3 regions of the Apilactobacillus sp. EABW-1NA genome follow, and region 1 is predicted to be linked to each of the others. Evidence: predicted binding sites of a transcription regulator. Region 1 holds the regulator's gene; each other region holds the start of a gene.

Region 1 (10,797 bases):
TTAGGCATCTTAGACTTCGAAGCAAGTGCTAAGGTTGCCGGTAGTCGTTTTGTTTACTACATGGGTGCAGGTGCACAGCTAGAACGTGCCATTTACAACTTCTATTTAGACCAAAATGCTAAGGCTGGTTATAAAGAAGTATTACCACCATACATGGTAAACTCAGCATCAATGTTTGGTACTGGTCAATTCCCTAAGTTTAAGGAAACAAAGGCCGGTTTCGAAATTGCTGACAGTGATTTAACAATGATTCCTACTGCCGAAGTTCCATTGGTAAACTACTACAGAGATGAAGTAATGGATGCAGACAAACTACCAGTTAAGTTCACTGCACTATCACCAGCATTTAGATCAGAAGCTGGTAGTGCCGGAAGAGACACAAGAGGTCTAATTCGTCTACACCAATTCAATAAGGTAGAAATGGTTCAATTCACTAAACCTGAACAATCATGGGATGCACTAGAAAGCATTACTGCACATGCAGAAGACCTATTGAAGATGCTAGGTATTCCTTACCATGTAATCACATTAACTACTAGTGACATGAGTTTCACTGCTGCAATGACTCATGACATCGAAGTATGGATGCCAGCTCAAGGTCGTTACCGTGAAATCTCAAGTTGTTCAAACACCACTGATTTCCAAGCACGTCGTGCACACATCCAATACAGGGATGAAAATGGTAAACTACAATATGTTCACACTCTAAACGGTTCTGGCTTAGCTGTTGGTAGAACTGTAGCTGCTATCTTAGAAAACTTCCAAAATGAAGATGGATCAATCAACATTCCAGAAGTACTACAACCATACATGGGTGGTAAGACTAAGATCGAAAAAGAAGACTAATTGAATAGTTATAACTAAAGCGATAATCGAAAGATTGTCGCTTTTTTATTTTTTTGAAAAAAAGGGTAGACAGATAGCAGAAATTTAGATATAATATCTTTTGTTGAGTTAAAGAGAACGGCTCAGAAGCAAGTCATATCAACAATTAAGTAAAATTTCTTGTTGACATCACTTGAAAGAAATGATATTATTAAATAGTTGTCTTGTTAAGAGATAACTTGGAAGACCTCATGGAGGATTAGCTCAGTTGGGAGAGCATCTGCCTTACAAGCAGGAGGTCACAGGTTCGAGCCCTGTATCCTCCATATGAGCCGTTAGCTCAGCCGGTAGAGCATCTGACTTTTAATCAGAGGGTCGGCAGTTCGAACCTGCCACGGCTCATTGGCTCTATGCCATATACATTTTAATATAATCATGCGGGCGTGGCGGAACTGGCAGACGCGCTAGATTTAGGTTCTAGTTTCCTTATGGAAGTGGGGGTTCGAATCCCTTCGCCCGCATTTGCAATTTGCATAATTGCTGCCGACTTAGCTCAGTTGGCTAGAGCGCTTCACTAGTAATGAAGAGGTCGGGTGTTCGAATCATCTAGTCGGCATTATGCGGAAGTAGTTCAGTGGTAGAACATCACCTTGCCATGGTGGGGGTCGCGGGTTCGAATCCCGTCTTCCGCTTTTGCATAGTTCTGCCGGGGTGGCGGAATTGGCAGACGCACAGGACTTAAAATCCTGCGGTTAGTGATAACCGTACCGGTTCGATCCCGGTCCTCGGCATTTCAATAATTTAATACTATTATGCACCCATAGCGCAACTGGATAGAGTGTCTGACTACGAATCAGAAGGTTGTAGGTTCGACTCCTACTGGGTGCATTTTTTTATTTTCGGGAAGTAGCTCAGCTTGGTAGAGCACCTGGTTTGGGACCAGGGGGTCGCAGGTTCGAATCCTGTCTTCCCGATAATATAACCAAAAGAGAAAACATTAATTTGTTTTCTCTTTTTTGTTTTTCGTTAAAAATCTTTGCATTTTCAATATAAGTCCGTATAATTATAGTCAGAATTAGTCAAAGAAAGAGGTGGTATTATGCAGGGTAAGAATATTTCGGATATTATTGAGAAGTATTTAAAGGAAATGATTGCTGAAGACGAGAGAGTCGAAATAAGTAGATCTGATATTGCCAGCCATTTTGATGTGGTTCCATCACAAATTAACTACGTTATTAAGACTAGGTTTACCATTCAAAATGGATACGTAGTCGAAAGTAAACGTGGTGGCGGTGGATATATCCGCATTGAAAAGGTGAAGCTGCTTGATAATATAGATATTTTAGATACGCTGATTAATGCCATTGGCGACGATTTAACACAACGTGAGGGTAAAGCAATTATCAACACTTTGGTGTTAAATGATCTAATTACTGACAATGAAGCCGATTTAGTGTTAGCATCTATTAACAAGCAGACACTAGCCGTTGGCAACAAACTACTTGAAAATGAGATTAGAGCGAATATAATGGTCGCAATACTTGATCATTTAAGATACAAAAGCTAGAAAGTGAGGCACGATATGGATAACATTTTTACTCCAAGCGCAAAGAACGTATTGATTTTGGCACAAGAACAAGCCAAAGTGTTTGGCCACCAAGGGATTGGGACAGAACACTTATTACTAGCTTTATCTATGGAAGATAACGGCATCGCAAAGTCAGCCTTAAAGCAATGCGATGTACACGAAGATGATATTAAAGGCGAAATGGAAATCTTGGTTGGATACGGTAACTTAACCGATTCAGACAAGGACACATACCTACCATACTCACCTAAGGCTGAAGCAATCTTGACCTTATCTGGCCAAATTGCGAAGAAATACGGTGCAATTAAGATAGGAACAGAACACTTATTACTTGCCATCTTAGATACTCCAGACACTTTAGCTGCTAGAATTCTAGTGGCACTAAACGTGGTCGAAGTAAACGACGTAAAGAAGGTGCTATTACGCAAGATGGGATTCCCAGGCGATTCAAGTTCAAACTCAAAGAACATTCCACTACCAGGAACTAGAGCAGCTCGAAACAATGGAACTACTCCTACATTAGACTCACTTGCTACTGACCTTACTAAGTCAGCCAAAGATGGTCTAATCGATCCTACTATTGGTAGAGACGATGTTATCAAACGTGTAATTCAAATCCTTAGTCGTCGTACTAAGAACAACCCAGTGCTAATCGGGGAAGCAGGGGTAGGTAAGACTGCTGTTGTTGAAGGCTTGGCACTAAAGGTTGCTCACAGACAAGTTCCAGAAGACATGCAAAATAAGCGTATTATGATGCTTGAAATGGGAACTCTAGTCGCTGGTACTAAGTACCGTGGTGAGTTTGAAAAACGTTTAATGAAGATTATCAGTGAAATCAAGTCAGTTGGTAATGTAATCCTATTCATTGATGAACTACACACTCTAATGGGTGCCGGTGGTGCTGAAGGAGCTATCGATGCTTCTAACATCCTAAAGCCTGCGCTTGCAAGAGGAGATCTTCAAACCATCGGTGCTACTACTTTGGATGAATACCAAAAGTACATCGAAAAAGATGGTGCATTAGCTAGAAGATTCGCAACTGTTTCAGTTGATGAACCTACTAGAGATGAAGCTGTCGAAATCCTAAAGGGAATTCGTCCTAAGTACGAAAGCCACCACCAAGTAAAGATTACCGATGATGCGATTGAAAAGGCCGTTGATTTATCAAGCAGATACATCAGCAACCGTTTCCTACCTGATAAGGCAATCGACTTGATGGATGAAGCAGCCGCAATGGTTAGAATCAACAACCTAGACGAAAACAATCCATTAGAAGAACTAGAAAACAAGATTAACGAATACAGTACTCAAATGGAAAGTGCCATCGAAGAACAACGCTTCGAAGATGCCGTTTCACTTCGTCAAAAGGAACAAGAACTACAAGAAGAACTAAAGACTAAGCGTCAAGAAACCGCTGATATCAAAAAGCAACGTCAAGAAGACCACAACTTCGATATCGAAGAAACCGGTGAAGATGTCGCTAAGGTTGTCTCAGAATGGACTGGGGTTCCAGTAACTAAGATGACTAAGGCTGACAGCAAGCGTTTGGTTAACCTAGAATCAATCCTACACAAGAAGATTATTGGTCAAAACGAAGCCGTTTCTGCCGTATCACGTGCAATTAGACGTGCTAGAAGTGGAATCAAGGATCCAAATAGACCAATCGGTTCATTCATCTTCTTAGGTCCTACCGGTGTTGGTAAGACTGAATTAGCTAAGGACTTAGCTGAAGAAATGTTTGGTTCAAAGGATGACATTATCAGAATTGATATGTCAGAATACATGCAAAAGGAATCAGCTTCTCGAATGGTTGGTTCAGCTCCAGGATACGTTGGATACGATGAAGGTGGCCAATTGACCGAAAAGGTAAGACAACATCCATACTCAGTTGTCCTATTCGATGAAGTAGAAAAGGCTCATCCAGATGTCTTCAACTTGTTACTACAAGTATTAGATGATGGATACCTAACAGATTCTAAAGGTAGACATGTCGACTTTAGAAATACTGTCCTAATCATGACTTCTAACCTAGGTGCTAGAACACTACGTGATAAGAAGACTGTTGGTTTTGGTGCTGAACTAGATCATGACGATGAAAACTACAAGCTAATGAGAAAGACGGTCGAAGAACAAATGAAGAGATTCTTCAGACCAGAATTCTTAAACCGTATCGATGAAACAATCATCTTCCACGAACTAAACGAAAAACAAGTTCAAGAAATTGTTAAGCTAATGGCTAACGATTTATTGAAACGAGTTCACGACTTAGGAATCAACGTGAAGATGACTCCAGCAGCAATCGAATTAATTGCTAAGAATGGTTTCAATCCTGAATACGGTGCACGTCCAATTCGTCGTGCATTGCAAAACGATGTTGAAGATAAAGTTTCTGAAGAAATTCTTTCTGGTGAAATTAAACCAGGGGATGACGTTTCAATCGGAGCATCTAAAGGCAAGATTACAATCACTAAAAAAGAAGCCGTTAAGGCATAATAAAAAAGAGGGAATTATCCCTCTTTTTTATTGTCTAAATCTTGACTTTGTATACCTTCGAGAGTATCATACTAAATATATAACTACGAAGTGAAATGTGTGTCGGCGATCTATTGTCCGTCAGACACGCCTATATTAACCAAAAATAAGCTTCAATTTGAATTGCTTATTTTGGTTTTTTTTTGCTCATTTTTAGATAAAAAGGGTAAAAAAATGCATTTGTAACACAATTGTAATATTTCACTTACGTAGAAATTTTTGGAGGGGTGAAGAACTTGGCAGGACATTTAGTTAAATATGGTAAACACCGTATTCGTAGAAGTTACTCTCAAATCAAGGAAGTTCTTGATTTACCTAATTTAATTGAAATTCAAACCGATTCATACAAGTGGTTCTTAGATGAAGGTTTGCGTGAAATGTTTAACAGCATTATGCCAATTGATGATTTCCAAGGAAAACTATCCTTAGAATTCGTTGATTACCAATTATTAGAACCTAAGTACACTGTTAATGAAGCAAGAGATCATGAGGCTAACTACTCAGCTCCACTTCATATCACATTGAAATTGACCAATCATGAAACTGGTGAAATTAAGACCCAAGATGTATTCTTTGGCGATTTCCCATTGATGACTGATCAAGGTACTTTCATTATTAACGGGGCGGAACGTGTAATTGTTTCACAATTAGTTCGTTCTCCTGGTGTATTCTTCCACAAAGAAGAAGACAAGAATGGACGTATCAGCTATGGTACTACTGTAATTCCTAACCGTGGTGCCTGGATGGAATTCGAAACTGACGCAAAGAACTTATCATACGTTCGTATTGATAGAACTAGAAAGCTACCAATTACTGAACTAGTTCGTGCATTAGGTTTCGGTTCAGATGACGAAATTACTCAAATTTTGGGTAGCAATGATAGTCTTTCATTGACTCTTGAAAAAGATGTCCACAAAGACACAGAAGATTCACGTGTTGAAGAAGCATTAAAGGACATTTACGAACGTCTACGTCCGGGTGAACCTAAGACTGCTGATTCATCTCGTAGCCTATTGACTACTCGTTTCTTCGATCCAAAACGTTACGACATGGCTCCTGTTGGTAGATACAAGACTAACAACAAGTTAAGCCTAAAGACTCGTTTACTAGGATTAACCCTTGCTGAAACTTTAGCTGATCCAGATACTGGTGAAATTATTGCTAAGAAGGGTACTGTAATTGATAAGAATGTCATGAAGGAATTAGCTCCATACTTGGACCGCGAAGACTTCAAGGCATACACTTTCAACCCTTCAGAACAATCAGTTGTTCCAGAACCAATGACTGTACAAATCATCAAAGTACAATCAGAAAAAGACCCAGATCATGTTGTTAACATGATTGGAAACGACAACATCTCATTGGATTACCATCACATCACTCCAGCAGATATTATTTCTGCTATCAACTACTTCTTCAACTTGCAAGAAGGAATTGGTGAACCTGATGATATTGACCATTTAGGTAACCGTCGTATCCGTTCTGTTGGTGAATTACTACAAAACCAATTCAGAATTGGTCTAGCAAGAATGGAACGTGTAGTAAGAGAACGTATGTCAATTCAAGACACTAGTACTGTTACTCCACAACAATTAATCAACATTCGTCCTGTAGTAGCTTCAATTAAGGAATTCTTTGGTTCATCACAATTGTCACAATTCATGGACCAAACTAACCCATTGGGTGAATTAACTCATAAACGTCGTCTATCTGCATTGGGACCTGGTGGTTTGACCAGAGACCGTGCCGGATACGAAGTTCGTGACGTTCACTACACTCACTATGGTCGTATTTGTCCTATTGAAACTCCTGAAGGTCCTAACATTGGTTTGATTAACTCACTTTCAAGTTATTCTAAGGTTAACAAGTACGGTTTCGTGGAAACACCTTACCGTCGTGTATCATGGGATACTCACAAAGTAACTGATAAGATTGATTACTTATCAGCTGACGAAGAAGATAACTTCGTAGTTGCTCAAGCTAACTCTCCATTAAATGAAGACGGATCATTCAAGAACGATGTTGTTATGGCTAGATACAAGTCAAACAATATTGAAACTAAGATTGAAAACGTTGACTACATGGACGTTTCTCCTAAGCAAGTAGTTTCAGTTGCCACTGCATGTATTCCTTTCTTGGAAAACGATGACTCCAACCGTGCCTTGATGGGTGCCAACATGCAACGTCAAGCTGTTCCTTTGGTTAACCCACATGCACCACTAGTTGGTACTGGTATCGAATACAAGGCAGCTCATGACTCTGGTGTTGCTTTAATTTGTAAACACCCAGGTACTGTTGAATACGTTGACGCTGACGAAGTACGTGTTAGAAGAGAAGACGGTTCATTAGATACTTACAAGCTAATGAAGTTCCAACGTTCAAACGGTGGTAAGAACTACAACCAACGTCCAATCGTTCGTGTAAACGACAAGGTTGACGCTGATGAAATTCTAGCCGACGGTCCTTCAATGGAAAACGGAGAACTTGCTTTAGGTCAAAACCCAGTTGTTGCGTTCATGACTTGGCAAGGTTACAACTTCGAAGATGCCATTGGTATTTCAGAAAGATTAGTTCGAGAAGATGTATACACTTCAATTCATATTGAAGAATACGAATCAGAAACTAGAGATACCAAACTTGGACCTGAAGAAATGACTAGAGAAATTCCTAACGTTGGGGAAGACGCTTTAAGAAACCTTGACGAAGAAGGAACTATCAGAATTGGTGCTGAAGTACATGATGGTGACATCTTAGTTGGTAAGGTTACTCCTAAGGGTGTAACAGAATTATCAGCTGAAGAACGTTTACTACATGCTATCTTCGGTGAAAAGTCTAGAGAAGTCCGTGATACTTCACTACGTGTACCTCACGGTGGTGGCGGTATCGTTCAAGACGTTAAGGTCTTCACTAGAGAAAATGGTGATGAATTAGCACCAGGTGTAAACAAGATGGTTCGAGTTTACATTGCTCAAAAACGTAAGATCCAAGTAGGGGACAAGATGTCTGGTCGTCACGGTAACAAGGGTACTGTTTCCATTGTTATTCCTGAAGAAGATATGCCTTACTTACCAGATGGTACTCCAATTGATATCCTATTGAGTCCCATGGGTGTGCCTTCACGTATGAACATTGGACAAGTTCTTGAATTACACTTAGGTATGGCTGCTAAAAAACTAGGTATCCACGTAAGTACTCCGGTATTCGACGGTGCTCGTGATTCAGATATCTGGGACGCTGTTAAGGAAGCTGGTATGGCTTCAGACGGTAAGTCAGTTGTTTACGATGGTAGAACCGGTGAACCATTCGATAAACGTGTTGCAGTTGGTGTAATGCACTACTTGAAACTTGCTCACATGGTTGACGATAAGATCCATGCTCGTTCAATTGGACCTTACTCACTAGTTACTCAACAACCACTTGGTGGTAAAGCACAATTTGGTGGACAACGTTTTGGTGAAATGGAAGTTTGGGCCCTAGAAGCTTATGGTGCCGCATACACACTACAAGAAATCTTGACTTACAAGTCAGATGACGTTGTTGGTCGTGTTAAGACATACGAAGCTATTGTTAAGGGTGAACCAATTCCTAAGCCAGGTGTTCCTGAATCATTCCGTGTTCTTGTAAAAGAACTTCAAGCTCTAGGATTAGACATGAAGGTTCTTAACGAAGACAACCAAGAAATCGAACTTCGTGACTTAGACAGCGAAGAAGACGACGGTGTTGTTAACGTTGATGCTTTAAGCAAACTAGCTGAAAAGCAAAAGAAAGAACAAGAAGAAAAAGATGAAGAAAAGTCTGAACAAGACGATAAAGCAAACACCAACTTTAAGGAATAAAGAAAGGGGACTATCCATTGGTCGATGTAAACAAATTTTCAAGCATGCAAATTGGATTAGCTTCTTCTGATAAAATTCGTAGTTGGTCATTTGGTGAAGTTAAAAAGCCAGAAACTATCAACTACAGAACTTTAAAACCAGAAAAAGATGGTCTATTCGACGAAAGAATTTTCGGTCCTACAAAGGATTGGGAATGTGCTTGTGGTAAATATAAACGTATTAGATACAAGGGTATCGTCTGTGATCGTTGTGGAGTAGAAGTTACACGTGCTAAAGTACGTCGTGAACGTATGGGTCACATTGAATTAGCTGCTCCAGTAACTCACATTTGGTACTTCAAAGGAATTCCAAGTCGTATGGGTCTTGTATTAGACATGAGCCCACGTGCTTTGGAAGAAATTATCTACTTTGCTTCATACGTTGTTACAGATCCTGGTGATACTCCACTAGAAAACAAGCAACTAATCTCAGAACAAGATTACCGTGAAAAGAAACTTGAATACGGTAACCGTTTCGAAGCTAAGATTGGTGCCGAAGCAATTAGAACTTTATTGAACAATGTTGATATCAATAAAGAAGTTGCTGAACTAAAAGATGAACTAAAGAAGGCTACTGGTCAAAAGCGTGTTAGAGCGGTTAGACGTCTAGATATTCTAGAAGCCTTCCTACAATCAGGTAATGACTTGTCATGGATGGTAATGGAAGCAATTCCAGTTATTCCACCTGACTTAAGACCAATGGTACAACTAGAAGGTGGCCGTTTCGCCACTTCTGACTTAAATGACTTGTACCGTCGTGTTATTAACAGAAATAACCGTCTAAAGAGATTATTAGATCTACATGCTCCTGGTATCATCGTTCAAAACGAAAAACGTATGCTACAAGAAGCTGTTGATGCTTTAATCGATAACGGTCGTCGTGGTCGTCCTGTTGCCGGTCCTGGTAACCGTCCACTTAAGTCACTATCACACATGCTTAAAGGTAAGCAAGGTCGTTTCAGACAAAACTTACTTGGTAAGCGTGTTGACTACTCTGGTCGTTCTGTTATTGATGTTGGACCATTCTTGAAGTTCAACCAAATGGGACTTCCAGTTCCAATGGCCATGGAATTATTCAAGCCTTTCATTATGAAAGAACTTGTAAAACGTGGTAGTGCTTCAAACATTAAGTCTGCTAAACGTCAAATCGAACGTAAAGATGAAGAAGTATTCGATGTATTGGATGACGTAATTAAGGAACATCCAGTATTACTTAACCGTGCGCCTACATTGCATAGATTAGGTATTCAAGCATTCGAACCAGTATTGGTTTCAGGTAAATCAATGCGTCTTCACCCATTAGCTTGTGAAGCTTACAACGCCGATTTTGATGGTGACCAAATGGCCATCCACGTTCCTTTATCAGACGAAGCACAAGCTGAATCAAGACTATTGATGCTAGCTGCTACTCATATTCTTGCCCCTCGTGATGGAAACCCAATCGTTGCTCCTTCTCAAGATATGGTTATCGGTAACTACTACTTAACTATGGAAGAAGAAGGCCGTGAAGGTGAAGGTATGATCTTCAATACACCTGAAGAAGCTAAACTTTCATACCAAAGTGGTTTAACTCACTGGCACACTCGTGTTGGTATTGCCGCTTCATCAATGAGCGAAAAGCCATTCACTGACGAACAAAAGGACAAGATTTTGGTAACAACTATTGGTAAGATTATCTTCAACGGTATTCTTCCAAAGACATTCCAATACTTGAACGAACCAACTGATACTAACCTACATGGTCACTTATCTGACAGTTTCTTCCTAGAACCTGGTGAAGATATCCATGAACACTTGAAGAATGCTCCTCTAAACGGTGCCTTCAAGAAAGGTTTCTTATCAGACATCATTGCTGAAGTTTACAAGCAATACAAGGTAACTGAAACTTCACAACTACTAGATAGAATGAAGGACTTAGGTTACAACGAATCAACTAAGTCAGGTTTAACTGTTGGTATCACTGACGTTACTGACCTTA
Region 2 (10,797 bases), on a different contig from region 1:
TCATCCACTAACCATTATAATTATCTTAATGGCTGCCGGAAATATTGCTGGTTTAATGGGAATGATTCTAGCAATTCCACTATATGCCGTTGTGAAAGTGGTCGTGCAATACATCTACAGTATTTGGATGATTGAACAATCACACAAGTGAGTTAGCAAAAACAAAGAGAGACAAAGCAGGAGATAATATGACAAAAGTAATTACTTATGGAACATTTGACCTACTACACAAGGGTCATGTTCGTTTATTAAAACGTGCCAAGGAATTAGGTGACGACTTAACAGTTTGTGTTTCTACCGACGAATTTAACGCTGAAAAGGGTAAGAAGGCTTACACTTCATACGAAGACAGAAAGTATGTTTTAGAAGCTATTCGTTACGTTGATCACGTGATTCCAGAAAACAACTGGGACCAAAAGATTAAAGACGTTGTTGATAACAACATCGACATCTTCGTTATGGGAGATGACTGGGAAGGCAAGTTCGACTTCCTAAAGGACTACTGTAAAGTCGTTTACCTACCAAGAACTGAAGGTATTTCAACTTCTAAGATCAAGAAAGACTTAGGTCTTACTGACGAAGACGATTGGAAGAAATAAAAAAGACATCCTCGATTTAATCGGGGATGTTTTTTAATTCACATATGGAAGATTGTTTTAATATGTTACAATTGTATTTATATATTATAAAACGGAAGGATTCGAATAATGGGTAATAAAAAAATAGAGCAAAGCGTTGATAAACGTCGTACTTTTGCCATCATCTCTCACCCGGATGCTGGTAAGACTACAATTACTGAACAATTACTATTGTTTGGTGGAATTGTGCGTGAAGCCGGTACTGTTAAGGCTAAGAAGTCAGGTAACTTTGCAAAGTCTGACTGGATGGAAATTGAAAAGAAACGTGGAATTTCCGTTACTAGTTCAGTGATGCAATTTGATTACGCTGGTAAGCGTATCAACATCTTGGATACCCCTGGGCACCAAGATTTCTCAGAAGATACTTACCGTACTTTGATGGCCGTTGACTCTGCAGTCATGGTTATTGATGCTGCCAAGGGGATTGAACCACAAACTAAAAAATTATTCCAAATTTGTAAGATGCGTGGAATTCCAATCTTTACTTTCATGAACAAACTTGACCGTGATAGTCGAGACCCAATGGAATTAATCAGTCAACTAGAAGATGTCTTGGGAATCGAAGGATACCCAATGAACTGGCCAATCGGTTCAGGAAAAATTCTAAGAGGACTATACGATCGATACAACAAACGTGTCGAACTATACCGTCCAGAAGATGAAAACAATCCATACTTACCATTGGATGAAGACGGTAACTTGTTAGAAGACAACAAGTTAGCTGACGACAGTGTTTACCAAGATGCTAAAGAAAGCATGGATTTAATCACTGAAGCGGGTAATCCATTCGACGAAGAAAAGATTAAGAATGGTGAACAAACTCCCGTATTCTTCGGTTCAGCCTTGGTTAACTTTGGGGTAAAGACTTTCTTAGATGCTTATCTAAACTTTGCACCAAAACCAGGTGAACACGAAACTGAAAACGACGTTGAAGTAAAACCTGAAGATGAACAATTCACTGGTTTCATCTTTAAGATTCAAGCTAACATGAACCCTAAACATAGAGACCGTATTGCATTCGTGCGTGTATGTTCTGGAATGTTTGAACGTGGGATGGACGTTACTTTGGAAAGAAACCAAAAGAAACTGCGTCTATCTAACGTGACTGAGTTCATGGCTAACACTCGTGAAAACGTTGAAAACGCCGTAGCTGGTGACATCATTGGTTTATACGATACTGGTAACTTCCAAATCGGTGATACCATTTACTCTGACAAACGTGATGTTAAGTTCACCAAGCTACCTCAATTTACACCTGAACTATTCATGAAGGTTTCTGCTAAGAATGTTATGAAACAAAAATCATTCCACAAGGGAATCCAACAACTAGTTCAAGAAGGTGCGGTTCAACTTTACACATCTTACACTACCGGTGACTACATTCTAGGTGCCGTTGGTCAACTTCAATTTGAAGTTTTCCAATTCAGAATGCAAAATGAATACAACTCTGAAGTTGTAATGGAACCAATGGGTAGCAAGACTGCTCGTTGGATTAACCCAGACCAATTAGACGAAAAGATGTCTTCATCTAGAAACATCTTGGTAAAAGATGGTCATGGCGATCCATTGTTCTTATTCGAAAACTCATTTGCTGAACGTTGGTTCAAGGAAAAGTATCCAGATGTAGAACTTACATCAAAACTATAAAACAAAAAGAGCTTAGATATTATCTAAGCTCTTTTTTTACGTCATCGGAAACGATGTAGTGCAGGTTATTAATTTCGACCCATTGGACATTGTTTTGATCAACAATTTCTTGAGTGACGATGAACGAGTTACCATTGTGGAGGAATCCAATACAGCTACCGTAAGGGAAGTTGTACACGGCCACACTCTGATGGTTATCATTTTCAATTGTAGCAGGGTAGTGCACTTGTTTAATATTCCATGAATCTGTATTAGTTAGTTCTTTAGCGAATGGATATTGCATTCTAAAAAAGTTTCTATCGACTATCCATTGGTTTGGCCCGATGTTTAACCACAGAGCGTCGTCAGTGGTGACTTGATAGAATACTTTCCAAATACTTTTCTTTGGTAATAAGACGTGAAGCACATCACCGTTAGTATCGTTGTAAACTCTGGTGTATTCTCTTAAACGAATGTAGAACGTGTCCTTTTGGACGCTGTGCCAATCGTTTCGACGGTAGTAGATTATTAAATGCTTCATGTAGTCATCAAAGATACCGTTTGAATCACCTGAATAGTTGATTAGTTTAAAACCAGATAGTTCTGGGATGTTAATTTGAAATTCGTTGTTATATTTACCGATAGCCATTTGAGGAAGACGAATCATTGAATATGTATCATAGTTAATGAAGAAAATATTAACTGGTTTTCCATTCAATCGATTATATTGAAGGGTGACTTCGTTATCTTCTTTTTGCATGTAGGTGGAAACACCCATTATTTTGAATAAAACGTAGTGATCAAAATCGGGGATGATGAAACTGACTGGATCACCAACAAATCCGTGAATTACGTTGAACTCATGAAGATAGTGACCGTCTTCATCTACATAGTAGATAGTCATTTTTGCCCTTGGTTTAGGAGAAGGAGAAGGGGAAGGGGTTTCTTCAATATTATCGGTGGGTGCTTCTACAGGTTCATCAACGGTTTGCGTTGTAAAATCTGTGAAGTCATTTGCTTGTGGTTCATCTGGTTGACGTTTGGGTTTAAACAAACGAATGATGTCATGAATAAAATGAAACATACCTTTTCCTCCTCTCTAATAACCATATTAACATATGATAGTACAAAAAAAGTTAAAAAAACAGCTAAGAATAAGTCTTAGCTGTTTTTATATCTGTTCAATTATTTTGCGTTAACGAATACTTTGTTTTCATCGTTGACCTCAACGCTTAGGTGCTTGCTACTTGGGTTGTTTAGATAATAGTCCGCGACCTTATCTTCAACTTCTTCTTGGATTACACGGCGAAGTGGACGTGCACCCATTTCTGGGTTGTAGCCTTTTTCGACTAGTTTATCCTTGGCAGCATCAGAAACATCGATGGTGATACCACGGTTTTTAAGCATCTTGTTAACGTTGTCTAGCATCAAGCTGACAATCTTCTTCAAGTCATCCTTGCTTAGTTGGTTAAATTCGACGATGTCATCGAATCTGTTTAGGAATTCTGGTTTGAAGTAATCACCCAACTTATTCAATACTGAATGAGTCTTGTTATTAGCTTCAGCACCAAAACCAACACTAGCGGTGGAGGCACCGGTACCGGCGTTACTTGTCATGATGATGACAGTATCCTTGAATGATACGGTTCTTCCCTTAGAATCGGTCAAACGACCATCATCTAGGATTTGTAGAAAGGCGTGTAAAACGTCAGGGTGAGCCTTTTCAATTTCATCAAAAAGAATTAGGCTGTATGGATTTCTTCTTACCTTTTCGGTTAATTGACCGGCTTCATCATAACCAACGTAGCCAGGAGGTGAACCAATTAGTTTAGAAATTGAATGTGGTTCACGGTATTCGGACATGTCGAATCTAATCATTGCTTCCTTGGAACCGAATAGTTGCTTAGCTAATTGCTTTGCAAGTTCAGTCTTACCAATTCCGGTAGTTCCGACAAATAGGAATGATCCGATTGGACGACCGGTTCCGTTGAAACCAATTCGATTACGTTTGATAGCACGAGCAACTTTTTCAATTGCTTGGTTTTGTCCAATGACGCTACCAGCAAGTTTTTTGTCTAAGTCCTTTAGATTATCCTGTTCTTGTTCTTGCAATTGACCAACAGGAATCTTGGTGATCGATTCGATAATTCCTTCAATATCCTTCGCAGATACAGTAGGGTAGGTATTATCGGATTCGTCGAAGTCCTTTAACTTGTAGTTAAGTTCTTCAATCTTATCACGATAGAAAGCGGCCTTTTCATAGTCTTCCTTTTGTAGGGCATCCTTCTTTTCGCTTTCACACTTGCTTAGTTCTTCCTTTAAATCATCAGGCGACTTAACGTCTGATTTGATATTAAGTTTAGAACCGGCTTCATCGATTAAGTCGATAGCCTTATCTGGCAAGAAACGATCTTGGATGTAACGGTTTGATAGGTAAACCGCAGCCTTGATGGCATCATCACTGTATTTGACGTGGTGATACTTTTCGTAGCGACCCTTGATACCGTTTAAGATATGAAGAGCTTGTTTTAATGAAGGTTCATCAACTTGGACGGTTTGGAAACGACGAGCAAGTGCTGAATCTTTTTCAATCCCACGGTATTCGTTTAATGTAGTAGCACCAATTAGTTGGAAACTACCACGAGCTAAAGCAGGCTTTAAAACGTTTCCTGCATCCATGGCACCGTCGGCATTACCGGCACCCATAATTTCATGAATTTCATCAATGAATAAAATGATGTTCTTGTTGGATTGAACTTCCTTGATTAGTTCTTGCATTCTTTGTTCGAATTGACCACGCATGGATGTTCCTTGAACAATGGATACAACATCTAATCTGATGACACGTTTGTTCTTTAATTTATCTGGAACTTCGTGATGGGCAATCTTTAGCGCTAGTCCTTCGACGACAGCAGTCTTACCAACACCGGCTTCACCAATTAGAACAGGGTTGTTCTTGGTTCTTCTGTTTAGGATTTCAATCACACGATCGATTTCCTTATCACGACCGATAACAGGATCAATCTTGTTCTTTCTTGCTAAGTCGGTTAAATCATATCCATACTTTGCTAACACAGAGTTGGAATTGTTGTTATTGTTATTTTTTTGCTGATTGTTCTCAGGACGGCGGATAGAATTTTGATTGTTTTGATTCATCGCGTTAAATAGGTCATCTAAGCTACTGAAACCAAATGGATCATTCATCATATCAACACCTCCATTGTTACGATATTGTTCGGATTGTTGACTCAATTTTTGGTAACAGTCCTGACAAATATCAATATGTCTTTTTTCGCCATTGAAATTGACGAGTAAATGAATGGTTGCCTCATTTATATGGCAGTTTTCACATTTCATACGACTGCTCCTTTCTGAAAACAACTAAATGGTTAAAGATTGTTTTGACCTTTACTGACCATTTGTAAAAATATTATAACTCATCGTAAATTTAGTGCAAGCAATTTGATTAGATTAAAATAATGTCTATTTTTTTCATATTTTTTAATTATGATATGTTTTAATTAGTAGCAATCGTATATAATATATATTGAAAGAGGGAATATAATTATCGCAGATAAGAATTATACTGAATTATTAAATGACCTAAAAGACAACAAAATCAAAGAATTGGTAGTCAAACCCGACGAGTTCACTGAGTTTCAAGTTGCATACATGAACTTTGATACCAGAAAGCGCGTGATAGGGAAGGCCGATCAGAACGGTGTAATTACGTATACTTACCTATCTGATAGTGGTACCAATAGTTAAAAATGTTGAGTTTTATCACATTAATTGATATTCTAAAATTAGTATAAGAATAAAAGGAGATTTTCAAAATGGAAAAACGTCAATTTAAAGTTGTTTCTGAAACTGGAATCCATGCTCGTCCTGCAACACTTTTAGTTCAAACTGCTACTAAATTCAAATCAGAATTAAAATTAGAATACCTTGGCAACACTGTTGACTTAAAGTCAATCATGGGTGTTATGTCATTAGGTGTTGGTCAAAATGCTGAAGTAACTGTTATTGCTGATGGTCCTGACGAAAAAGACGCAATTGAAGCAATTGCAAAGTCATTCAAAGATGAAGGATTAACTGATTAATTACAAGTTATATATGGTACGTTTATTAAAATAATGAGTCAGAAATATTTTATGTATGGTTGTCATAATAGTTCATTGTCATTATTGAACGAATATGGAAACAACTACTTCGATAGAATTGTTCTGGCTCGTTTTTTTTATTAAAATAGGGAATTATGGCATTCACATGAGTTTGCAATGCAAACAGCAAAACAATATAATTACAAATAATTAATAATAAAAGAAAAGGAGGTGCTACTATGAATATTGGAATTTTTACGGATACTTATTTTCCACAGGTCAGTGGGGTTGCCACATCCATTAAGACATTAAAAGATCAATTGGAAAAAGATGGTCATCAGGTGTATATCTTTACTACAACTGACCCTCACGTTGATAAGGCCACATACGAAAAGAATATTTTTAGATTTTCCAGTATCCCCTTTATTTCTTTTACTGACCGCAGAATCGCGGTAAGGGGAATGATCCAAGCTTATCAAATTGCTAAGAAACTTAACTTGGACATTATTCATACACAGACTGAGTTCTCAATGGGAATCATCGGTAAGTTCGTTGCGAAGTTCTTAAGAATCCCATGTGTACATACTTATCACACCATGTATGAAGACTACTTGCATTACGTAGCAAAGGGTAAGCTATTAAGACCGGTACATGTTAAAGATGCAACCTTAGCGTTTTGTCACAACATGTCAGGGGTAGTGGCGCCAAGTAAAAAAGTATTAGACACGTTAGTTAGATACGGGGTAAAGAGTCCGATTAGGATTATCCCAACCGGAATTAATATCAATAAATTTGCGACTCAATCTGATTTTGATTTACGTAAATATTTAGGGGTAGATAAGGACGCTCCTGTGTTATTATCAGTGAGTCGTTTGGCTTACGAAAAGAACATCAAAGAATTAATTGATTGCATGCCAACAATCTTGGCTGACAAACCATTAACCCAATTAGTGATTGTTGGGGATGGACCAGCCGGAGAAGACTTGAGAAAACAAGTCGATGACATGAAGCTAAATGCCAACGTTAAATTCGTTGGTGAAATTAATAACGATGAGGTATATAAATATTACCGAGATGCCGACTTGTTTGTATCGACATCTAATTCTGAATCACAAGGTTTAACTTATATTGAAGCAATGGCTGCCGGAGTTAAGGTAGTGGTTGCATCAAGTCCATATACTGAGGACCTATTAAGTGATAAGGCATTAGGGATGACCTTCTCAAATAAAGATGGCTATGTTTCAAGCGTATTGGAATACTTGAATCAAACTAAAGCTAAACCAGATCAATCAAAGGAAGAACTTAGACAAACTAAGTTACATGAAATATCATCTGAAAACTTTGCCAATCGAATTGTGGCTTTTTATAAGAGTGCCCAATTAGATTTCAACAAAGAATTTAGCGATGATAATGGGATAAGCGACTAGGAGGATTTATGATAAAAATAGATATGTTTTCAACTGCCGACAAGGTAAAGGGACAAGGAGTTGGTAGTGCCTATCTAGAGTTAATTAAATTAATGGAAAAGCGTTTTTCAGATGAGTTTGACATTGAAATCAATGATCCGAAGAAATCTGATATTACTCACTACCATACAATTAATCTAAGATATTACTTCTCTACATTTCAAAAGAAACGTGGAAGAAGAATTGGGTATGTGCACTTCCTACCAGAAACATTGGAAGGAAGCTTGAGTTTGCCCAAACCAATCAAATGGATTTTTTATAAATATGTAATTGCGTTTTACAAACGAATGGAACATATTGTAGTAGTTAATCCAACTTTTATACCTAAGTTGGAAGCATACGGGATTAATCGTGACAAAATTACTTACATTCCAAACTTCGTAAGCAAGAAGGAATTCTATCCTTTCACCGAAGACGAAAAGATGGCTGCTAGAAAGGAACTTGGTATCGATAAAGACAAGTTCGTCGTAGTGGGAACTGGTCAGGTGCAAACTAGAAAGGGAATTCTTGATTTTGCCAAACTAGCTGAGGAAAACCCAAATGTCGAATTTATTTGGGCAGGTGGTTTTTCATTTGGTAAAATTACTGATGGATACAAGAACTTAAAACTCTTGGTAGATAATCCACCCGCAAACCTTAAATTCCCAGGAATTGTGGACCGTGATAAATTAGTTCAATACTACAATATTGCTGATTTATTCTTACTACCATCATTTAACGAATTGTTCCCAATGTCAGTACTGGAAGCATTCTCTTGTGGAACTCCAGTAATGCTTAGAAGTTTAGACTTATATAAAGAAATCATCAGTGGTTACTATGAACCATTTACTACTTTTGAAGAAATGAATGATAGTTTAAATCGCTTAATTGATAATCGAGATGAACTAAAAGAATTGTCTGATAAAGCACTAGCTGCATCTGATTACTATTCAGAAGATCATCTAGCTTCAATTTGGCATAAATTCTATAAAGGTCAGATAAAAGAGGGATAGTAATGTCGAAGAGAAATGTAATAACGTTCTTTATGATGTTTATAATCGGGATACTGATTTTTTGGTATTTCATCAGAGATATCAATATGGATGTATTGATTGCAGATTTTTTTACTATTAATTGGTGGTGGATTGCCGTTGCCTTTCTATGCATGTTGCTATACTTAGGATTAGAGGCGGTGGTTACTAAGACAATCGTGGATACCCAAGTTGATCACTTTACTTGGTGGGATGCGATTAGAGTTCCATTGGTAGAACAACTATTCAACGGAATCACACCATTCTCATCAGGTGGACAACCAGGACAACTATATGTAATGGTTCAAACGGGCGTGGATGCTGGTAAGGCCAGTTCAACGCTCTTGATGAAGTTTGTTGTCTTTCAAACCATGATAGTAATTAATTTCATTTTGAGTCTTATTGTCGGTTTTCAATACGTGGAAGAAAAGCTACACTATCTAGCTTTACTGGTATTGTTTGGCTTCTTCGTTCACCTATTTGTCATTGTCGCCTTGTTATTAATCATGTATTGGTATACATTTACTAAGAAACTGGTTGATAATTTGGTAAAACCACTTAAAATCTTTATGAAGGATGAAAAGTATCTTTCATTTAAAGAGATGTTAGACAACAAAATCGATACATTCCATATGGAAAGCATCAGAATCGCTAAACAATGGAAGCTAATGTTAAAGATTATTGTTATTACTTTCTTCCAACTAGCTTTCTACTACCTAATTCCATACTTCATCATCTTGGCATTAGGATTTGATCAAGTTAACATCATCATGATTGTTAGCTTACACGTATTAATCTTTATGATAATCTCACTATTCCCAATTCCAGGAGGAGCTGGGGGAGCAGAGTACAGTTTTGAAACTTTGTTCAAGAGTTTTATCACCAATAACACAAAGTTAATTCTCGCGTTAATTGCTTGGCGCTTGATAACTTATTACTTAGGAATGATTTTAGGGGCGGTAGCATTCTTTATTCGTCCCAATAAGATTGATAAGTAAATTTACTAACACTTTATATTTTTTATTTTGGAGGCATAGAAATGTCTAGTCATATTAAGAACACCAGAAAGTTCTTTAATACAAAATTTGGCTTTTTTGTATTAATTGTGGCCTTATTCTGGTTGAAAACATATATTTCATACCGTATTGATTTTACCTTAGGTGCAAAGGGTGGCATTCAACAATTCCTATTGGCTGTTAACCCACTACCAGCTGCATTACTAATCTTTGGGATTGCTTTGTACTTTAGAGGTAAGCTATCTTACTGGCTAATGATTATTATTGATTTAATCGAATCAATTTGGATTTTTGCCAATGTTTTATACTACCGTGAATTCTCTGACTTCCTATCATTTGGAATCATCAAGGGTTCTGGTACTGTTCAAAACAACCTTGGTAAGAGTTTAGCTGAAATCTTACATCCATTAGATTTCTTCGTATTTATCGATATTATTGTATTGATCTTATTACTACTATTCAGAGTAATTAAGGTGGACCATGCTCCATTTAAGAAGAGAAACGCCTTTGCAATCACCATCTTATCTTTAGTATTGATGTTTGCTGAATTTGGTGTATCTAATGCAGACAGATCAGGTCTATTAACAAGAACTTTTGATAACAACTACATTGTTAAGTACCTTGGTTTAAATGAATATGCAGCATTTAATGCATATCAAACCCACAAGGAAAGTCAAACTAGAGCTGAAGCTAAACCATCTGATTTAAATAGTGTCCTTACATATCTAAAGCATAACCGTAGTAAGTCTAATATCGAATACTACGGTAAGGCTAAGGGTAAGAATGTCTTTATCATTCATTTGGAAAGTTTCCAACAATTCTTAATTGATTACAAAGTTGATGGTAAGGAAGTAACTCCAAACCTAAACAAGTTCTACCATAACCAAAACACATTATCATTTGATAACTTCTACCACCAAGTAGCACAAGGTAAGACC
Region 3 (10,797 bases), on a different contig from region 1:
ATCTTAGACTATTTAAGTCAAAGTCACTTCCACTAGTAAATGAAAGACGTGAACCAGAGAAACCAGGAATGTTACCCTTATTAAATTCTGCCACAGCTACGAAGTATGGCTTACCTTCTGCATTAGAGTATGCTGGAGCATAATTAGCATAACCGTTAGAAGTATTAACATAGTTACGGTCTGAGTTGCTTCTAGGATAATCCTTTACATTATCAGGATAGTTCTTTGTAATATTAGGTTGAACGAATCCTGGTGTATCAGTGTTATTGTAAGTAACCTTTTCATCTTCAGACTTAGTATTTGGCAAAACAGAAATTTGATTTGCATCAATATTTACAGTTTTTTCACTTCCACCAGGTAATTGCAATGTAGATGATAATGTTACGTTTACTGGGTCAGGGTTGGTTTCATGTTCTTCAGTATCACCATTCCAGTTATAACGAGGTCCCTTAACAACCAATGAAAGGTTCATATTAACTGTTCCAGGATAAAAATCTTTCTTAGTAGTTAAAGTAATTGTGTTTCCAGAAACACTTTCATCAAAGTTATTTTGGCTGGAATATTTTGAATAAACAGAGTAAGCAAAAACATCACTCATATTAAGTGGAGATTGAGGGTTAACATTAATCTTAATTTGTGTACCCTTAGGAATTACTCTACCCAAATTATCGTCATTATTTAATGCAATATTGTAGTTAATTGATGCATTTTTCTTAACGTCTGTTGTTTGTGATCCTAAATTAGTAATGCTTGCAGTTACTGCACTTTGAGGGGCAGTATAATCACCTGATTTATTTGAATCGTTACTACTAGTTTGGTTATCACTACTATTTGATTGTGATGATTCATTACTTTGTTGTGATGTTGAACTGCTTGCTTGACTTGATTGGTTTGAGGCATTGCTTTGTGAAGCTGATGAGCTATTGTTGTCCGCAGCTGAACTGGTTGTACTTGCAGATGATGAATCTGTACTTTGAGTAGCAGTTTCATCAGCATGCGCAGTAATTCCAGTTGGAGCTAAAGTTGAAGATTGTGATGCAACATAGCTTGCACCTAATAAGGCAACTGAGGTCATTCCAATAACAACCCAATTCTTTTTAACCTTATGCAAAATCTTTCTTGATTTAACTTCTTTGTTCATAATTTCACTCCTTTGAACTAAGTTTCAGTGAACATTCTATGGCAAAAGGATTGTGAAAACATCATTTATAAGATTAAATTAACTATGATAAGTTTAAGTATTTATTGAAATGTTTAATTATTCTTTTGATTCTTTTAAAATATTTGTCACTAATATATAAAAACATTGTCATCATTTAGAGATTGGTATTTTTATTATGTATGATTTTCTTTAAAGTGAGATATTATATAACAATGTAAATATGTTTATTAATGCACTTTATACAATAAGTTTGTGAAAATTATGATAGATTCTATGTTCAATTAGGTAAAAAGTTGACATTTTTTAAATTGAAAAATATTGGATAAGAATTCAATTGGGTAAAAAGTTTTAATTGTGTCTTTTTTTGATGCGTTGTAAGTGAATACCCAAGCACTCCAAAAGAGCATTCCACCGGCTATCCATCCTTTTTCATAACAAAAAATTATGTTAAAATAACAATTACTACATAATTAATTATAAGGATAGGAGCTGAAAACTATTCGTTTTATTTTAAATCTAACTGAACTTATACTATTAATTTCATTTCTTTTCACGGCGTACAAAACTGTAAAGGGTTCAAAACAACTTAAGAAAATTAAAGACAAAAATAATACATTTTCTCACAAAACAAAGACGGAAACAGAATTTACCAATTTTTCCTACATGCTTTTAGGAGCATTTTTCGCATTAATACTGTTTACTATGTTTAATGTTGTTGTCGAATATGATAAAAATTTTGTAATGATAATATTAATAGCAATATCTGCAATTATAGATGAGTGCCTATATATGATATTTATGAAAAAAAGAGGTATTGATACAAATATATATATAGATTATAAAAAAATATTTTACTGGTTTTTTGCTATGGTTGATATAGAATTGCTAATGATAATTATTGCATATATATATTATACATTTAAATAAAAACAGCATTCAAAAAAGCCTAAGCTTTCGCTTGGGCTTTTTTATTTATCTCTTAAGTGAATCCCTGATAACATCCAAGACTTCCTTTTGGAAATCATTGAAGTAATGGGACTTTAAGTAAACCAGATTGGTAACAAACATTGGCATGTCTTCATCTAAGAGGTCCAATTTAACTACCCCATCTGGCACTTGCACCAATGAGTTAAAGAATCCGACACCAACGTTGTTAGAAATCAAACTCATAATATTGTTGGTTTCATTTGATCTGAAAATCACGTTTGGATGGAATGAATTTCGTTTAGCCAATTGGTTAAAGGATTCGTTTTGGGTAAAACCTTGTTTAAATAGCACAAAGTCTTCCTTGGCTAGGTCAGCAAAATGAATCTTACCTTCATTAGCTAGTGGATGGTCCTTTGAAACGTACGCACAGAATGGAATTCTTTCGATTTCCTCTGTCTCTATGTCGGGGTCGTCCAACGGATTGTTAGAACCTAGTAAAGCTAAATCTAACTCACCATTTTTCAATGCAGATTTGGTTGTTTCTGAACCGTATTCATAGGTAATAATACTGTTTAATAATTTTCTTTCCTTCAAATGTTGAGCGATTGTAGGAAAGTATCTTGTTTCAATAATTGGTGGTAGCCCAATTGAAACTTTTTTAGCTTTCAAGTTGGCGATGTTTCGCTTAGCAACGTCAAAATGACGGATGATTGCGCGAGCATGATTTAACAATTGTTTCCCACTATCGGTTACAATGAGTTCGCCATGGGTACGATGTCTGATAATCAACTTAGCGTCCATCTCTTTTTCCAATCGTTGCAGAGCAAAAGTAATGGTAGGTTGACTTACTTTAAATTCTTCAGCAACTTTCGAAAAAACTTTTAATTCTGTTAAGCTTATAAAATATTCAAGGTCTCTAGTGTTCATAAAAAACGCCTCCCAGCGTTGATATAAAAAGGTTTATTTTTTAGATATAAATTATATTTATTATAACACTAAGTTTTGACTATCTAAATACCCATGTATTATTATCTATATATAAATTATGAAAAGAGGTAAGTACTATGTCTTTTGGATATGATATTTTAAACAATCCTTTCAAGAATAAGGGTACTGCATTTACTAAAGAAGAAAGAAAAGAACTTGGTTTAGAAGGAATGCTTCCACCATACGTTCAAACTTTACAAGAACAAGTGGATCAAGCTTACGCTCAATTCCAAAGCAAACCATCAGATTTAGAAAAACGTGTTTTCTTAATGACTCTATTTAACGAAAACCGTGTTCTATTCTACAAGTTATTCTCACAACACGTTGTTGAATTTATGCCAATCGTATACGATCCAACAATCGCTGAAACTATTGAAAACTACAGTGAACTATTCGTTCAACCACAAAACGCTACATTCTTATCAATCGATGATGATTTAGATTCAATCAAGACTTCATTAAAGAATGCTGCTGAAGGCAGAGACATCCGTCTAATCGTAGTTACTGATGCTGAAGGTATCTTAGGTATTGGTGACTGGGCTACTAACGGTGTTGATATCGCTGTTGGTAAACTAATGGTTTACACTGCCGCTGCTGGTATCGATCCTAGCCAAGTTCTACCTGTTGTGCTAGATGCTGGTACTAACAACGAAGAATTACTTAAGGACCCAATGTACTTAGGTAACAGACACGAACGTGTTTACGGTGAAAAATACCACAAGTTCGTTGATACTTTCGTAGAAGATGCTGAAGAAATGTTCCCAGAAATGTACTTACATTTCGAAGACTTCGGTCGTAGCAACGCTGCTGAAATTCTAGACAGATACAAAGACAAGTACACTGTATTCAATGATGATATCCAAGGTACTGGTATCATCGTTCTAGCAGGTATCTTAGGTGCTTTAAACATTTCTGGTGAAGAAATGAAGGACCAAACTTACGTATCATTTGGCGCAGGTTCAGCCGGTACTGGTATCGTTTCTCGTGTATACGATGAATTCGTACAACAAGGTATGGACCCAGAAGAAGCTAAGAAGCACTTCTACCTAGTTGATAAGCAAGGTCTATTGTTCGATGACGACGATACTTTGACTCCTCAACAAAAACCATTTGCTAGAAGCCGTAGCGAATTTGATAACGCAGATTCACTAACTACTCTAGAAGCAGTTGTTAAAGAAGTTCACCCAACTATTTTAGTTGGTACTTCAACTCAACCAAACACTTTCACTGAAGAAATCGTTAAGGAAATGGCTGCTCACACTGAACGTCCAATCATCTTCCCTATCTCAAACCCAACTAAGTTGGCTGAAGCTAAGGCTGAAGACTTACTAAAATGGACTGACGGTAAAGCTCTTATCGGTACTGGTATTCCAGTTAACGATATTGAATACAACGGTACTACTTACCAAATCGGTCAAGCTAACAACGCCCTTGTATACCCAGGTCTAGGTCTAGGTGCAATTGCTGCTACAGCAACTGTTCTAGATGACGAAATGATTTCCGCAGCTGCCCACTCACTTGGTGGTATTGTCGACACTGACAAACCAGGTGCTGCTGTCTTACCTCCAGTTTCTAAGTTGGATCAATTCTCAACTACTGTAGCTAAGGCCGTTGCCGATAGCGCTGTAAAACGTGGTCTTACACGTGAAGACATCAAAGATGTTGACAAAGCTATCGAAGACACTAAGTGGGAACCTAAGTATTAATCTCTCTTTTAGATGATGTGTGTATAAAAAAAGACGCCGAAGGGCGTCTTTTTTTGTGCGCTAAATTATATTAATAATCTTTTCGGTATTTTCCGCATTATTTAATGAATACAAATGAATGTGGTTAGCACCCGCTTGTTTAATTTTATTAATCATCCCCGCGGTGTATCGAACACCACCTTCGCCGAACTCATCTTTATATTGATTCATCAAAGCATTTAGTTCATCTGGAGCAGTCGAATGGGTTAAACTCAGCATATTTTCTGCTTGTGATCTCGAAATCAGTGGCATAATCCCAAACCAGATTGGCGTATCAATTTGGTTTTGATTTAAATAATCAACGTAATCATTCGCGTCAAAGCTAAATTGTGAAATTAGATTCGTGCATCCCTTTTCAATCTTTTGTCTCAACCATTTCATTTCTTCGTCACTACTATTTAGATAGCAAGTTCCAGAGATATTCACATGTGGATATTGTTGTTTGATAAATTCAACTAGTCGATCTGCATGTGGAAATGTCACCGCCGTATCATTTTGAGACAACTTATCACCACGCAACGCCAGCACACTGTGGATATTGTGTTGTTGCATCAAATCAATCATCTCTTGAACTCCCTTTTCATCCTTGTCGATTCCGGTCAGATGAATGACGACATCAACGGATGAATTAGCATGGATGTAGTCAGCGATTTGAATGCTTTGTAGCAGGTTATCCATGTCGTGGTTTCTATCAGTAATCGAGATGAATTCTGGATGTAGTTTTAATAAACCATCCAGGTTAACTTGATCAATGTTGGGTGTAATCTCAAAAGAATATTGTAAGGACATGCGAATCTCCTTTTTGATTAGTTATTGATTTCATTATATACCATCCGTATAAAAAAGAGGCCTCCTTTTATTGGAAGCCTCTTTTATCTTTATTTACACAAGTCAAATCGTCTGCATAATTTATTTACGTTTTTTGCTGATATATGTCGCAGCAAGGCAGATTAAATTCAATACAAATAGAATAAAAAACGCAGTATTTTGATATTTATCTGGACCAAATAAGTAAATCCCTGTCAAAATCGAAACTATTACCAAATTAATATATCTTAGAAGCTTAATCATACTAACTTCCCACTTTCGCTTTTTAATATTTAAATTTTTTTGAAATCATAATAGCATACTATTAAAAGATTTCCATATAAAAAATAATTTTGGTATATACTACTATATAAGTTCAAATGATTTCACACGGAGAAGATAAATGATTGATATAATTAAGCAATTTTTCAAGTTTGGTATCGTTGGATTCATTAACACAATACTAACCTATTTAATTTATACATGCCTATGGCGGATTACATCTCCTACCATTGCCATGGCAATCGGATATGGTACCACTACTTTGATTGGTTTAACCATTAATAAAAAGTGGGTATTCAAAACTAGCGGAAACGTTACTAAAACCGCGATTAAATATTATTCTACCTACGTGTTCACTTGGTGTTTAACAGTACTATTAACATACCTATTGTCTGTCTACACATCTATTAACGAACAAATTGTCCCAGTATTAACATTAATTGTGACCGTTCCAGTTAACTTTATACTAAGTAAACTATGGGTATTCAAATAAAAAAGAGGCCGTTCCTACAAAACGGTCTCTTCTTTATTATTCAGATTACTTGTTTTCACTAATTACGACAGTACCATCTTCCATTTCAGCCTTTAAGTGCTTAATGTCTTCATGGTCTAGGTAGAAGTCAGTAATCTTGTCTCTAATTTCTTGTTCAACTACACGACGTAGTGGACGAGCTCCCATGGCTTCGTCGTATCCTTGTTCGATTAAGTGATTCTTAACGTCATCAGATACGACAACATCCATGTCTTTCTTAGCTAATGTAGCATTTACGTCTGCTAACATTAAGTCGACAATTTCTTTCAAGTCATCCTTTGTTAAGTGGGAGAATTCAACGATTGCATTGAATCTGTTTAAGAATTCTGGGCGGAAGTATGGAGCTAAACGATCCATTAACTTCTTGTCCTTGTCGTCATCACCAGTAAGCGCTTCGTTACCGAATCCGGCATTTGAAGTAGCAATTACAACGGTGTTCTTGAAGTTAACCACATTCCCTTGACCGTCTGTTAAACGACCATCGTCTAATACTTGTAATAGAAGTGTTAGCACTTGTGGGTTAGCCTTTTCGATTTCATCTAGCAATACGATTGAGTATGGGTTTCTACGGACCTTTTCAGTCAAAGTATTGTTGTTGTCGTTGTATCCAACGTATCCAGCTGAAGCACCAATCAACTTGGAAACAGCAGTTGGGTCGGAGTATTCTGACATATCTAGACGGATAATATTGTTCTTGTTACCAAACATGTCCTTAGCTAATTGCTTAGCAAGTTCAGTCTTACCTACACCAGTAGGACCTACGAATAAGAATGAACCAATTGGACGGTTACCTTCGTCAAAACCAGCACGGTTTCTACGAATAGCACGAGCGACTGCGGCAACGGCTTCGTCTTGGCCAATCACCTTGCCCTTTAGACGGTCACCCATAGTCTTTAATCTTTCGATGTCAGTGCTGCTCATCTTAGCAACAGGAACACCAGTCAATCTTTCAACTGACTTAGCAACATCATTGACAGTAGCAGTGACTTTCTTTTCGTCACTCTTGTTGTCAATTTGCTTTTGTAGTTCTTCAATCTTGTTCTTGTGGTTTAAAGCTGATTCGTAATCTTCCTTAGCTGCAGCATCTTCTTGAGCTTTCTTTTCAGCTTCAATTTCGTCTTCGATTTGCTTTTGATCTAAGACTGGGTGTTGCGCAGCCAAGTGTGCAGCAGTCATATCTACTAAGTCGATGGCCTTATCAGGTAGACTTCTTTGTGGAATGTATTGAACTGAGTAGTCAACTGCAGCCTTCAATACTTCGTCAGGTAAAATCACATTGTGGTGTTCTTCGTATAATGGACGAATACCTTTCAAGATTTCTAAAGTAGTTTCTTCACTTGGCGCCTTAATTTGCACTTCGTTGAAACGACGAGACAAAGCAGCGTCCTTTAAAATTGTGTTTCTGTATTCATCTTGGGTAGTAGCACCGATAACGGTAATTTCACCACGAGATAATGCAGGCTTGATAATGTCTGCTAATCCCTTGGAGCCACTTTCGTCGCCGGCATTACCAGCACCTAGGATTTGGTGGATTTCATCGAAGAATAGGATAACATTACCCTTTTCTTGGACTTCCTTAATTAAGTTTTGAATGTTTTCTTCAAAACTACCACGATATTGAGTTCCGGCTTCTAGACCAGAGATATCAATACTAATAACTTCTTTGTTCTTAATTGATGCAGGTACGTCACCCTTAACAATTGCTTGAGCTAAACCTTCAACAACGGCAGTCTTACCGACACCGGCATCACCAACTAACACGGGGTTGTTCTTGATTCTTCTTGATAATACTTCAGCAGTTTCTTGGATTTCCTTGTCTCTTCCAATTACTGGATCTAACTTATTATCTCTAGCTTCTTGAGTTAAGTTTCGGCCTAACTTTTCAAGAATTCCTCCTTTATTAGATGTAGCTTTTTGTTGGGTATTAGGTTGACCACCTTGTAGTTGGCCACTTCTTCTTAGTTCTTCTAATTGTTCTGGGGTAACTTCTTGACCATTAATCATGTATCGACGTTGGGCACTTGAGTTACCTGTATCGCCTAAAAATTGGTTAAAAATTTTGTCAAAATCATCGTTAAATGGATCAAATGGACTTCTTGCCATAGTACATCCCTCACATTTCATATAATATTTTATTTTCAAATACATTAGCCAAACACGGCATGTATTAGATAAGGCTTTTAATTATTCTCTTATTTCCTTATCTAAAGAATATAATACCACCCAAATTACATAATTCAATACTAAATTTGACCTTTTTTGACCTTTTCCTTACATAAGAGTCGAAAACCCTTGATACATAAAGGTTTTATCAAAGGTAAAATTTTTATAAAGTTTTGACTTCCAGCTTATACATCCATTAACATGTCATATTTTATAACATAGAAGCTTAACTTTTTTAAAAAAATAGTGTTTTCAGATATACAACGCTTGCCGGTTCTGATATGATAAAAACATACAATGTTATGAAAGATAACGTGGAAAAGATTTTACTTGAAAAGGGGTTTTACTAATGAAGCGACATTCATCAGTAATTCGATGGTTAATGGTATTAACTGTTGGATTAGTCGTTGCATTCGGTTTATTCTCAGCACCTACTAAATCAAATGCTGCAGAAAAGACTTATCAAATTGGTACAGATGTTACTTTCCCACCATTTGAATATGCAAACGACAACAATAAATACGTCGGAATTGACATCGACTTAATGAAAGCAATTGCCAAGGATCAAGGTTTTAAGATCAATCTTAAGCCTACTAGTTTTAACGGTGCTATCCAAGCCGTTCAATCTGGTCAATTAAACGGTATGATTGCTGGTATGTCAGTTACTCCCGAACGTAAAGGATCATTCGATTTTTCTACACCATACTACAACTCAGGAGTTGTTATGGCTGTATCACAAACTAACAACGACATTAAGAGTCTAAATGATCTTAAGGGTAAGACTATTGCAGTAAAGACCGGTACTACCGGTGCTCAATACGCCCAATCAATCCAAAAGAAATACGGATTTAAAATCAGTACTTTCGATGATTCAAGCAACGTCTATGAAGATGTTTTAACTGGAAACTCTGTTGCATGTTTCGATGACGAACCCGTATTAAAGTACGGTATCAACCAAGGTACTAAGTTAAAAATTGTTACTAAACCTGCTGCAGGTACACCAATTGCATTTGGTGTAAAAAAAGGTACTAACCAAGAATTAGTAAAGAAATTCAACGCTGGTCTTGCTCACCTAAAGAAAACAGGTGAATACCAAAAGATTATGGACAAGTACTTAAACTCCAAGAAGAATGCTGAAGACAATCACTCATTCTTTGGTATCTTGAAGCAAAACAAGACTTTCTTATGGCAAGGTTTCCTACAAACACTATGGTTAACAATTGTTTCAATCTTCTTCGCTACAGTATTTGGTATAATCTTTGGATTGTTCGGAGTTCTACCTATCAAGTTCTTCCGTTGGTTATCCGCTACAGTTATCTACTTATTTAGAGGTATGCCTCTATTGGTTCTAGCATTATTCATCTACACAGGTATTCCTACATTAACCGGTACTAGAATCCCTGCATTCATAGCCGGTGTTATCACATTGATGTTAGATGAAGGGGCATACATTGCTGCCTTCGTTAAGGGTGGTATTGAATCAGTTGATAAAGGTCAAATGGAAGCCGCTAGATCACTTGGTTTACCATTCGGTAAGTCAATGAGAAGAGTTATCCTACCTCAAGGTGTTAAGCTAATGGTTCCATCATTCATTAACCAATTCATCATTACCTTGAAGGATACTTCAATCCTATCAATTATCGGTATTCTAGAACTTACTCAAACTGGTAAGATTATCATCGCTAGAAACCTTGAAGGATTCAAAGTTTGGGCAATGGTTGCAATTATCTACCTAGTTGTAATCACCCTATTAACTTGGCTATCAAACTGGGTAAAAAGGAGAGCTAAGATATGAGCAAAATTAAAGTAACCGATTTACACAAGCAATACGCAGACAACCATGTCTTACGTGGTGTAGATCTTGAAGTTAAAGATAACGAAGTAGTTGTTATTATCGGCCCTTCTGGTTCTGGTAAGTCAACTCTATTAAGAACTTTAAACAAGTTAGAAGAACCAACTTCAGGTTCAGTTGTTGTTCATGGCACTGACATCGCCAAAAAAGGTGTTGATATTGATAAGGTTCGTGAACAAATCGGTATGGTGTTCCAACACTTTAACCTATTTAACAACCTATCAGTTGGTAAAAACATCATGTTAGCCCCTGTTGAATTAGGTAAGCTAACAAAAGAAGATGCTGTAAAACAAGCTAAGAAGTTACTAGAAGTTGTTGGTTTGGAAAACAAATTTGACGC

Evidence for each region. The regulator CtsR, encoded in region 1, represses protease genes until heat stress. The targets are predictions, from matches to a motif close to TTGGTCAAAAAAGGTCAAANA.
Region 2: OEZ61_RS05465 (ATP-dependent Clp protease ATP-binding subunit) is a predicted target of CtsR. The motif match lies at 5,663-5,683, and genes of this name have one in related genera.
Region 3: OEZ61_RS03125 (ATP-dependent Clp protease ATP-binding subunit) is a predicted target of CtsR. The motif match lies at 8,689-8,709, and genes of this name have one in related genera.

Annotation. Positions count from the first base shown of each region.
Region 1 is NZ_JAPDKO010000010.1:41,439-52,235, reverse strand. It holds gene serS (serine--tRNA ligase) at 1-846, shown strand, start outside; tRNA gene OEZ61_RS04240 (tRNA-Val) at 1,079-1,151, shown strand; tRNA gene OEZ61_RS04235 (tRNA-Lys) at 1,155-1,227, shown strand; tRNA gene OEZ61_RS04230 (tRNA-Leu) at 1,263-1,346, shown strand; tRNA gene OEZ61_RS04225 (tRNA-Thr) at 1,368-1,441, shown strand; tRNA gene OEZ61_RS04220 (tRNA-Gly) at 1,446-1,517, shown strand; tRNA gene OEZ61_RS04215 (tRNA-Leu) at 1,531-1,616, shown strand; tRNA gene OEZ61_RS04210 (tRNA-Arg) at 1,640-1,713, shown strand; tRNA gene OEZ61_RS04205 (tRNA-Pro) at 1,726-1,799, shown strand; gene OEZ61_RS04200 (CtsR family transcriptional regulator) at 1,925-2,392, shown strand; gene OEZ61_RS04195 (ATP-dependent Clp protease ATP-binding subunit) at 2,408-4,906, shown strand; gene OEZ61_RS04190 (DNA-directed RNA polymerase subunit beta) at 5,173-8,781, shown strand; gene rpoC (DNA-directed RNA polymerase subunit beta') at 8,799-10,797, shown strand, end outside.
Region 2 is NZ_JAPDKO010000016.1:1,590-12,386, reverse strand. It holds gene OEZ61_RS05485 (AI-2E family transporter) at 1-151, shown strand, start outside; gene tagD (glycerol-3-phosphate cytidylyltransferase) at 189-599, shown strand; gene OEZ61_RS05475 (peptide chain release factor 3) at 708-2,285, shown strand; gene OEZ61_RS05470 (MucBP domain-containing protein) at 2,305-3,348, opposite strand; gene OEZ61_RS05465 (ATP-dependent Clp protease ATP-binding subunit) at 3,450-5,621, opposite strand; gene OEZ61_RS05460 (ATP-dependent metallopeptidase FtsH/Yme1/Tma family protein) at 5,802-6,032, shown strand; gene OEZ61_RS05455 (phosphocarrier protein HPr) at 6,101-6,367, shown strand; gene OEZ61_RS05450 (glycosyltransferase family 4 protein) at 6,607-7,794, shown strand; gene OEZ61_RS05445 (glycosyltransferase family 4 protein) at 7,803-8,825, shown strand; gene OEZ61_RS05440 (lysylphosphatidylglycerol synthase transmembrane domain-containing protein) at 8,828-9,841, shown strand; gene OEZ61_RS05435 (LTA synthase family protein) at 9,883-10,797, shown strand, end outside.
Region 3 is NZ_JAPDKO010000007.1:28,891-39,687, reverse strand. It holds gene OEZ61_RS03150 (LPXTG cell wall anchor domain-containing protein) at 1-1,141, opposite strand, end outside; gene OEZ61_RS03145 (LysR substrate-binding domain-containing protein) at 2,135-3,016, opposite strand; gene OEZ61_RS03140 (malolactic enzyme) at 3,154-4,782, shown strand; gene OEZ61_RS03135 (methylenetetrahydrofolate reductase) at 4,843-5,610, opposite strand; gene OEZ61_RS03130 (GtrA family protein) at 6,032-6,403, shown strand; gene OEZ61_RS03125 (ATP-dependent Clp protease ATP-binding subunit) at 6,449-8,545, opposite strand; gene OEZ61_RS03120 (amino acid ABC transporter substrate-binding protein/permease) at 8,955-10,400, shown strand; gene OEZ61_RS03115 (amino acid ABC transporter ATP-binding protein) at 10,397-10,797, shown strand, end outside.